Regions from separate parts of the Pseudoalteromonas shioyasakiensis genome, predicted to be linked through region 2. Evidence: predicted binding sites of a transcription regulator. Region 2 holds the regulator's gene; each other region holds the start of a gene.
What was found. Region 2 encodes sigma-54, which starts transcription at its own class of promoters, with help from an activator protein. Its sites were predicted from a motif close to GTTGGCACGNNNNTNGNNT; they were not measured.
Positions count from the first base shown of each region.

Region 1: a site for sigma-54 is predicted at 1,347-1,365, ahead of KQP93_RS14295 (DUF3192 domain-containing protein). Genes of this name have one in related genera too.
Region 3: a site for sigma-54 is predicted at 2,161-2,179, ahead of KQP93_RS00345 (YggN family protein). Genes of this name have one in related genera too.

Region 1 covers NZ_CP077770.1:3,075,966-3,079,156, reverse strand. Annotated here, with positions in the region: gene KQP93_RS14300 (GGDEF domain-containing response regulator) at 1-885, shown strand, start outside; gene KQP93_RS14295 (DUF3192 domain-containing protein) at 923-1,303, opposite strand; gene KQP93_RS14290 (D-2-hydroxyacid dehydrogenase) at 1,467-2,411, opposite strand; gene zntR (Zn(2+)-responsive transcriptional regulator) at 2,506-2,919, shown strand; gene KQP93_RS14280 (SO_0444 family Cu/Zn efflux transporter) at 2,903-3,191, shown strand, end outside.
Region 2 covers NZ_CP077770.1:482,252-485,442, forward strand. Annotated here, with positions in the region: gene rapZ (RNase adapter RapZ) at 1-561, opposite strand, end outside; gene ptsN (PTS IIA-like nitrogen regulatory protein PtsN) at 562-1,014, opposite strand; gene hpf (ribosome hibernation promoting factor) at 1,018-1,305, opposite strand; gene KQP93_RS02320 (RNA polymerase factor sigma-54) at 1,333-2,829, opposite strand; gene lptB (LPS export ABC transporter ATP-binding protein) at 2,945-3,191, opposite strand, start outside.
Region 3 covers NZ_CP077770.1:64,138-67,328, reverse strand. Annotated here, with positions in the region: gene KQP93_RS00365 (AzlC family ABC transporter permease) at 1-694, shown strand, start outside; gene KQP93_RS00360 (AzlD domain-containing protein) at 691-990, shown strand; gene KQP93_RS00355 (glutathione peroxidase) at 1,098-1,580, shown strand; gene KQP93_RS00350 (PA3496 family putative envelope integrity protein) at 1,635-1,823, opposite strand; gene KQP93_RS00345 (YggN family protein) at 2,215-3,015, shown strand; gene KQP93_RS00340 (aminotransferase-like domain-containing protein) at 3,077-3,191, opposite strand, start outside.

The sequences.
Region 1 (3,191 bases), 1.2 Mb from region 2:
CCGTTAAACCGCTTGGTATTAGAGAAAACATTGCAGCAAGACTATGATGTTTTTTGTGTTGAGAGTGGCGAAAAAGCACTGACGTTTTTAAAAACGCAAACTGTTGATTTGTTGATCTTGGATATTGTAATGCCCGGCATTGACGGCTACGAAGTGCTTACTAAATTAAAAGAAAGCGCGACCACCAGTATGCTGCCTGTAATATTTATTTCAGCCAATACCAGCCATGATGACGAAGCGAAGGGCCTTGAATTAGGCGCGATGGACTACATCACTAAACCATTTAGTGCTGCTATCGTGCGTGCTCGAGTGCGCAATCAGCTGCTGATCAAACAAAAAAATGACTTACTCGAAATGCTCGCCTCAATTGATGGCTTAACAGAGATCCCAAACCGACGTTATTTAGATGAAAATTTAGCGCGAGAGTGGCGTCGTTGCCGTCGAGATCAAACCCCGTTATCGGTGTTATTGATGGATGTTGATCACTTTAAACGTTACAACGATTGCTATGGTCACCGAGCAGGTGATGATTGCTTAAAACAAATTGCTCATGCCTTAGTTGGAGCTTGTGAACGAGGCAGTGACTTTGTTGCTCGTTATGGTGGTGAAGAGTTTGCTGCGGTGTTACCCAATACTTCAGCGAAAGAGGCTATGTCGTTTGCAAATAAATTGCGCAATGCCGTGAATGATTTAAACATTCCACACAAAGCGTCGCTAAATGCTGACCATGTCACAATTAGTATAGGTATTGCGACCACAGAAAATGGTCAGGTTTATGCAGAACAAACTTTGCTTGAAGAAGCTGATTTAGGTCTTTATCAGGCTAAGGATGCCGGACGAGATCAGATAGTATCGAGAATGATAGCGGTGAGCGAACATAAGTAGGCAATAGCTGCCTACTTACAGAACTTAAATATGCTAATTAGCCGTTACTTAGCGATTTATAAATCGTATCACCCACGCCAATTAACTTATCATTTTTAAATACGAGTGGCGTACACTCGTCTTTAGTCATCTTGCCATCAGAGTGAATACTATGCGTTGCATAGAATAATACTTGGTAAACATCATCACCTTGCTTTAATAACTCGGTAAAGTTAGGTGTATTTAGTTTATTTAATACAGTTTGGTAGCTCGTATCTAATGCAAGGTTAGAAATCACTTCACGGTTGTTTTTATGCTGTTTCTGCCAGCTAGAAGAGTTACCTGCCCAATGTGTGTCAGCTTCACCGTCAGAAACAGCAATGACACAACCAGTTAAAAATGGTGCAGTTAGCGCGGCAATTAGAAGTGCTTTTTTCATGTTATTTTATCCCGAAGAAATTGTTTTATAGTTATTCACTTAATAGCAAGCTGCTTGCCAAATTGTTAAATCATAACTAAATCAATTATTTAGGTTGTTTTTAGTCAATAGACTAAGTAATAAATTACTAACTACTTAGCTCTATTGACTAATAAATTGCTATTTAGACCAACCTGTTACGAGTTTCGTCTTGATTAAATGCTTGGATATTTAACGCAATTTCGTTAACTAAGCGCACGATAGACTCTTGGCTGGCCCATGCAATGTGTGGGGTAAGTAATAAGTTTGCACCTTTGTATTGTGCCAGCGGGTTTTCGTGCTCTGCGGGTTCTTTACTGAGTACATCAACACCAGCTCCGGCTATGACATTATTAGCTAATGCATCAGCTAAATCGGCTTCATTGATGATCCCACCACGAGCAGTATTAATGATGATAGCTGACGGTTTCATCATGCTTAATTCTGCCGCGGCGATTTGGTTGCGTGTTTCATCAGTAAGCGGGCAGTGAACACTAATAATATCGGCCGTGGTTAGGGCATCATTGAAACTAACACGACCTTCACGAGGCGTTTGGCCTTTTCGTTCACTAATGATGACATTGGCACCAAAGGCGCGTGCTACATCGGCAACGGCTTTACCCAGTGAGCCATAGCCAACAATAGCCAGTGTTTTGCCGGCAATTTCATTAAAGCTGTAATCTAATCGGCAAAACATAGGGCTTTGCTGCCATAAGCCTTGCTGGCAATCATTAATGTATCTGTGAGTATTGCCCAATAAATTAGTGATGAGAGTAAAGGTATGCTGCACCACACTCGGTGTTGAATAGCATGCGACATTGGTCACAGCGATGTTATGTTCTTTGGCTGCATCTAAATCAATGTTGTTAGTACCCGTCGCTGCAACACATATTAATTTTAAATTAGTTAATTTGCTCATGGCGTGCTGATCAATCACCACTTTATTACTGATAACGACATCGGCATCTTCGCAGCGCTCAACAACCTGTTCTTGGGCGGTTAAGTCGTAACAGGTTAATTTACCTAATTGCGCTAGGGCATCTAACGAAGTGTTGGCTAATGTCGCTGCATCAAGGACAGTAATATTCATGTGCTTTCCTTTTTTAATTTATTGCTTGACCTTGGGGTGTACTCCAAGGTTTATAGTGAGCATAATAATTAAACGCTTCACAATGGAGACGGTGATGAAAATAGGTGAGTTTGCCCGTCAGTTGGGTGTCTCAACAGATACGCTACGGTACTACGAAAAGCATGGTTTGTTAACGCCTAGTTCGCGTTCAGACGTGGGATATCGTTTTTATTCTGAGAATGACTATAAACAAATGGCGTTTATTCTCAGAGCAAAGAATGTTGGCTTTAGTCTGGCTGAGATCAAAGAGTTGCTGCAAATTAAGTTTCATAAAGATCAGCATTCTTGTCATGAAGTTAAAGAAATGACGTTACAAAAACGCGATCTCGTTGCACAACGAATTGCAGAGCTAACTCGCTTTTATGACTCACTTTCATTATTGGCAGATAAATGTTGTGGCGGTGAAGAACCTGCTGAAAATTGCTCAATACTAACGACGCTGGAGGATATCGATGGACTTACTCAATAATTTTTGGCATCTGTTTTTACTCTCAGCGCCTTGGTTAATGCTTGGCTTATTCATAGCGGGTCTTCTCAATGTGTATTTGCCTGCTAACTTTCTTAACCGGCATTTAGGCAAAGAAGGTTTATGGACCACAGTTAAAGCAGCCTTTATTGGGGCTCCAATGCCCTTGTGTTCATGTGGTGTGATCCCTGCGGCCATTGGTTTAAGAAGGGCGGGGGCGTCAAAAAGTGCCACCACGGCATTTTTAGTTTCAACCCCTGAAACAGGGGTCGATT
Region 2 (3,191 bases):
AGGTAAAAAGCGTGCATCAAAAACGTAGTCAGCTTCTTTTGGAATACCATGCTTAAAGCCAAACGACATAAAAGTAATAATCAGCTTTTTATCTTTTTTACCTAAAATCTTTTCGCGAATTGATTCTGCTAACTGATGAACACTTAGATCAGTGGTATCAATCATAAAGTCAGCGCGAGTGATCAGCACATCAAGCAGTATTTTTTCTTGTTTAATGGCCAGATCAAGCGGCAAAGAGTCAATGGATAGTGGATGCAAGCGGCGTGTTTCTGAAAAGCGCTTGATCAGAGTTTGGTCATCACTGTCTAAATAGAATAGCGTTGGGTTTGCGAAACCTGGCAGGTACTCAAGAATATCATTAAATTCTTGCTGCTCTTTCGGTAAGTTACGTACGTCGATGCTGACCGCTATTTTATCGTAGTTATCAGACACACTTCGTACGAGCGAAGGAAGTAGATTAACTGGAATATTATCAACGCAATAATACCCTAAGTCTTCCAGTACTCGTAAAGCGACCGATTTACCTGAGCCTGAGCGACCGCTGATAATTATTAATTCCATTTATGCCTCTGCTGATATGACCTGAAACAGTTGCTGATCGGTAGTTGCACTACGCAGCTGTTTACAAAACTCTTTATCTTTAAGTCTATCAGCAATTGTTGATAAGGTCTTTAGGTGAAGCTGACAGTCACCATCTGGTACGATGAGTGCTACAAAAATATCAACCGGGCGATTATCAATTGCATCAAAATTAATAGGGGATTCACTCACTATCACAAAAGCATGAGGTTCATCTGCGCCACTCATTCGGCCATGTGGAATAGCAATACCTCGGCCAATGCCGGTGCTACCTAGTTTTTCTCGGTTGAGTAAAGCATCTAGGATATCTTGTTGCGATAAATGAGGAAGCTGCTGGTGAGCCAGTTCGCTGATATATTCAAGAATTCTTTTTTTGCTATTAAAAAGGACCGCAGCTTTGCTGCAGTCCTGGTTAGTAAGTGAACTTAGTTTCATAATTTAATGTCGAGCTAATTTCTCTTTGTGTTTAATGACTTGGCGATCGAGTTTATCGATCAGTGAGTCAATGGCTGCGTACATATCTTGATGTTCTGTAGAAGCGAATAACTCGCCTCCGTTTACATGTAAAGTTGCTTCTGCTTTTTGGCTTAATTTTTCTACATCTAGAATGACATGAACATTATTAATATGGTCAAAATGCCTTTCTAGTTTCGCAAACTTGGTGTTTACATAGTCTCTTAATGAATCTGTGATTTCTACATGACGACCAGTTAAATTTAGTTGCATAAGCATTTTTCCTTCTATGTAAAACGTCTAAATCAGACTCTTACGCTGATTAGACGGAGGTATTGCTAGAGACTCACGATATTTTGCAATTGTACGTCTAGCTACTTTAATTCCTTGCTCAGCCAATATATCTGCAATTTTGCTATCACTCAATGGTTTAGCTGAGTTTTCTGCAGCGACTAACTTCTTGATTAAAGCGCGTATTGCTGTAGAAGAACACTCACCACCATTTTCGGTGCTGACATGGCTTGAGAAGAAATATTTCAACTCAAAAATACCCCGTGGGGTATGCATATATTTTTGCGTTGTTACCCGTGAAATCGTCGATTCATGCATTTCGACCATTTCAGCAACATCATTTAGCACCATCGGCTTCATTGCCTCAGGGCCATGCTCAAAGAAAGCTTGTTGTTGTTGAACGATACAGTTGGTCACTTTTAATAGCGTATCGTTACGGCTTTCTAAGCTTTTAATAAACCACTTAGCTTCTTGTAAGTGAGAGCGAATAAATTGGCTGTCGCTACTTGATTTAACAGAGCGAGACATCGCCGCATATTGGCTGTTCACTCTAATCTTTGGCATACAGTCTGGGTTTAACTCGACTACCCAGCGACCTTTTACTTTTTTTACTGATACATCAGGTATGACGTACTCAGACTCTTCGCGCACTATGCTATCCGCAGGCTTAGGATTTAAGCTGTGGATGAGCGTCATCACTTCTTTAAGCTCGTTTTCTTTAAGCTTAGTCTTTTTCATCAAAGTTCGATAGTCGCGACTCGCTAATAATTCGATATGCTCAGATAAAACCATTTTAGTTTCAGCTAAATATGGCGTATTAGCATCGAATTGACGTAACTGAATGCACAGACATTCTTGTAAACTGCGTGCGCCAATACCAACAGGATCAAATAACTGAATTCTTTTTAAGACCGCTTCGACTTCATCAAGTTCGATTTCTTCTTCATCGCTATTTTGATTAAAGCTTTCGACGATATCTTCACAGCTTACCGTTAAAATACCTGATTCATCGATAGCTTCTACAATTGCCACAGCAATCGCTTCATCAGTAGGGCTAAATGGCGTGAGCTGTAATTGCCACATTAGGTATTCGTGAAGGGTTTCGGTTGATGCACCCTGATAGATTGATTCATCTTCAGGCATTGGCCCTGACGATGTTGAAGGGGCGGCACTCATGTACTCATCCCAGGTAACATCCATAGCTAAGTCATCGCTTACGGTGTCTTTATTGAGAGCATCACTACTTTCTTGCTCGTATTCGCTAGGAGCTTCTTCGGCAGACGCGCTGACTTGCACATCGTCAGATTCAGCTTTTTGCTCATTCTTGCCGGTGCTTTCTTCGTTGTAATCCGCTTCTTCCACTTCAAGTAGAGGATTACTATCAAGCGCTTCTTGAATTTCTTGCTGGAGATCCAATGTACTGAGCTGCAACAAACGAATAGCTTGTTGCAGTTGTGGAGTCATTGTAAGTTGCTGGCCCATGCGCAGCTGTAATGATTGCCTCATGTATCCCTAACAATCCTTTTTAAGTTATCGATAACTGTGCAAACACAGTTAAGTCATTATCGATTTATTGTCATTGTTATAAGTCTAGCAGATGCTCTAGTCGCTGGCGTAATGGTTACAGCCTGAATTGCTCGCCTAGATATACATCGCGTACAGTTTGGTCTGCTAATACGTGCTCAGGTGTGCCTGATGCAATTAGCTCCCCATGAGAAACAATGTAGGCTTTTTCACAAACATCAAGGGTTTCTCGAACATTATGGTCAGTAATTAGTACACCAATACCACGATTTTTTAGGTGCTCAATTATTTTCTTTATATCTAACACTGAAATTGGATCAACACCAGCAAAAGGCTCATCTAAA
Region 3 (3,191 bases), 420 kb from region 2:
AATAAGAGCCTTGCTAAAAGGATTTTTCGACATGCTCCCCTTATGCCTCGCGGTGTTACCTTGGGGAATTTTATGTGGCTCGTTAGCAGTTCAAAATGGCTTCAGTGCTTTAGAAACACAAGCGATGTCGTTATTGGTATTTGCAGGTTCAGCACAGCTCGTTGCAATTGAATTAATGGCCGGCAACACGCCGCTTTTAACTATCTTATTTACCACACTCATTATTAGCTCACGGCACTTTTTATATGGTTTAGCTATTCGCCACAAAGTCATTGACCAACCCTTTCGTTGGCGACTGCCAGTGAGTTTTGTGCTAACCGATGAATTATTTGCTTTTTCGCATCATCACAAAGCCTACCGCACAAAAGTTCGCCTTATTTACGCACTCAGTGCCGGCTTTAGTTTTTATATTGCCTGGAATATCTGGACCTTACTAGGTATTGTCGCAGGAAGCTTACTTCCCGATTTAACACACCTTGGCCTTGATTTTGCCATCGCTGCCACGTTTATTGCTTTAGTTATTCCGGGAGTAAAGAACATTGCGACACTGGCTACAGTGATCACCGCAGGCGTTGTAGCAACACTATTAAAAAGTCAGGGCTTTCAACTTTGGCTTGTCACCGCAGCTCTTATCGCTATGACAGTGGGTTATCTAATTAGTCGCTGGCAAGCAAAAGAGGAGCATACACTATGATGACCACCATTTTATTAATGGCGTGTATCACCTTCTTCACACGTTACTTATTTTTGCACCGCGCATTACCGTTTAAAGTCGGCCCGAAAATGCAGCAATTTTTAAGTTTTAGCGCCCCTGCCGTACTCACCGCAATTTGGGTGCCCATTGTGTTTATTAATGACGAAGGAATAAATCTAGAGTGGCAAAACCCCTATCTAAGCGCTGCTGTTGTGTCTGTTATCGTGGCTTATAAAACACATAACATATACTACACAACACTGGCAGGGATGGGATTATTTATAATTTTAAGTTAGCTGCGATGCTTAACACCAAATAAGAAAAGCGCTGATTAAAATTTACCCTTTTAGAAAAACTCCAAGCAAGTTAGAATCAATGCAACAATAATAAAAAAGTTATCATTATGAGCGAATTTCACCAACTCTCAGCCACCAGCCTACAAGGCCAAACCGTTGACTTTTCTGATTTTGAAAACAAGGTCGTACTTGTTGTAAATACAGCAAGTAAATGTGGCTTCACTCCACAATATGAAGGCTTACAAGCACTGCATGAAAAGTATCATGAGCAAGGCTTAGTGATAATTGGTTTTCCTTGTAACCAATTTGGTAAACAAGAACCAGGTGATGCAAAAGAAATTAAAGAAGGCTGCCTAATTAACTATGGCGTTAGCTTTTTAATGATGAGCAAAGTCGATGTGAATGGCGAACATGCTCACCCTGTTTTTAGATACCTAAAATCAGAGTTACCAGGTTTTATCACCCGCAAAATAAAATGGAACTTCACCAAATTTTTAATTGGTAAAGATGGCAAGGCCATTAAGCGATATGCGCCACTTACAAAGCCTGAACAGCTCGAATCAGACATCGCAGCTGCACTGAGCAAATAACAAAGCATAAAAAAGCAATAAAGAGGCAAATTGCCTCTTTATCTAAATTAATGCTTAGTCGTTCAAGTACTCGTCAAAGTCGTCATCGCCTAAGTTTCTGCGCAAGCGTTTTTGCTCAAGATAGTCTTCCAACTTCTTCTTTACGCGTTGCTTTTTCTTGTCGTGTTGATTACGCCCGACCATTTCGTACTCGTCTTCAACAAAATCGTCATCTAGCGCGTCATAACTAAATGTCTTACCCACAACCCACTCCATAAAGTGTTTGAGACCAATTCTTGAGATTAAAATTTGCTCGATGAATTGGCAAAGATTAAAAAGCTCAGTAGTAATTTAGTATCTAAAAAACCACCAAAATAAAGCCATACACCCATGCTAAATAGGTCATATGTCAATATTGTGAATAAATAGCGCTAAATTTGATTTCTGAAAAGTGAGAGTTTTTTATCGTTTCGATAAGAGTCATTTATGCATGTGTATTTTTTAGTTAATTTGACTAAAAAATGGTTAAAAAGTTACTCTCCGCAATTTTTAAAAAAGCCTAAAAATACAGCAAGCAATTGAATTAATTAAATTTATAAATTTTGGCATTCAATTTGATTATGTATTAGTGTCATTTCAAACAGGAAAGAAAAAAATGAAAAAGTTATTGTTAGTAAGTTCTTTATTTATCGCTACCGGCGCAATGGCTCATAACGATAATGATACAAATATTTCATTCAGCGGTGAGCAGTGTGATGTTGAATTTATAAATGATGTACGCATCACACCAAGCGAGTTAGAAGTATACACAGCCGATAATCGCACTATGAAAATCATCGATCAGAACACTTTATATATCGATGGTCAAAGCGTGTCGCTTGATGCTTCACAACAGCAAGCAATTGCAGATTACTCAGACAGCTTACGCAGCCAACTTCCTGAAGTAGCAAATATCGCACTTGATGGCGTAAAAATAGCAGGTGTAGCCATCGAAGAAGTATCAAATGCTTTCAATATTGATGGCCTAAGCGACATTTCAGAATTAATGGACGATATCAGCGTAGAAGTACAAAACGCTTTCTATCAGCAAGGTGCGTTCACCATGGGTCAGCAAAATTTCGAAAAATTTGGCCAAAACTTTGAAGACCAATTCGATGAGCAAATTGAATCGGCTGTAGAGTCAGCCATGATGCAATCAATGGGCAGCATTTTAGTGGCACTAGGTTCTGAGCTTTTAGGTTCAGGTGGCGACATGGATGAGTTTGAGCAACGTATGGAAAACATGGGCGCACAAATAGAAGCACGCGTAGAAACACAGGCAGCTCAACTTGAAGAACGAGCAGATGCATTATGCGGCAGCTTTGCTGATATCGCTCATAAAGAGCAAGAGCTAGTTGTTCTAGTACCAGAGCTAAAAGAGTATCAACTATTTACTTTCAAACAGAACGCAGAGTAATGAATTAACATCCCTGAACCAAAACACTTGGTCCTTTGCGCAGAGCTTGCTCTGCGCTTTTTTATTTTTTGGCCAGCGCAGTCAGTTGCGATAACGTTTTAATCGCCTGCTCTAAGTTTTCAGACCAAGGCAAGCCATAACTTAAGCGAAAACAGCTACGGTACTTTTTACCCGCT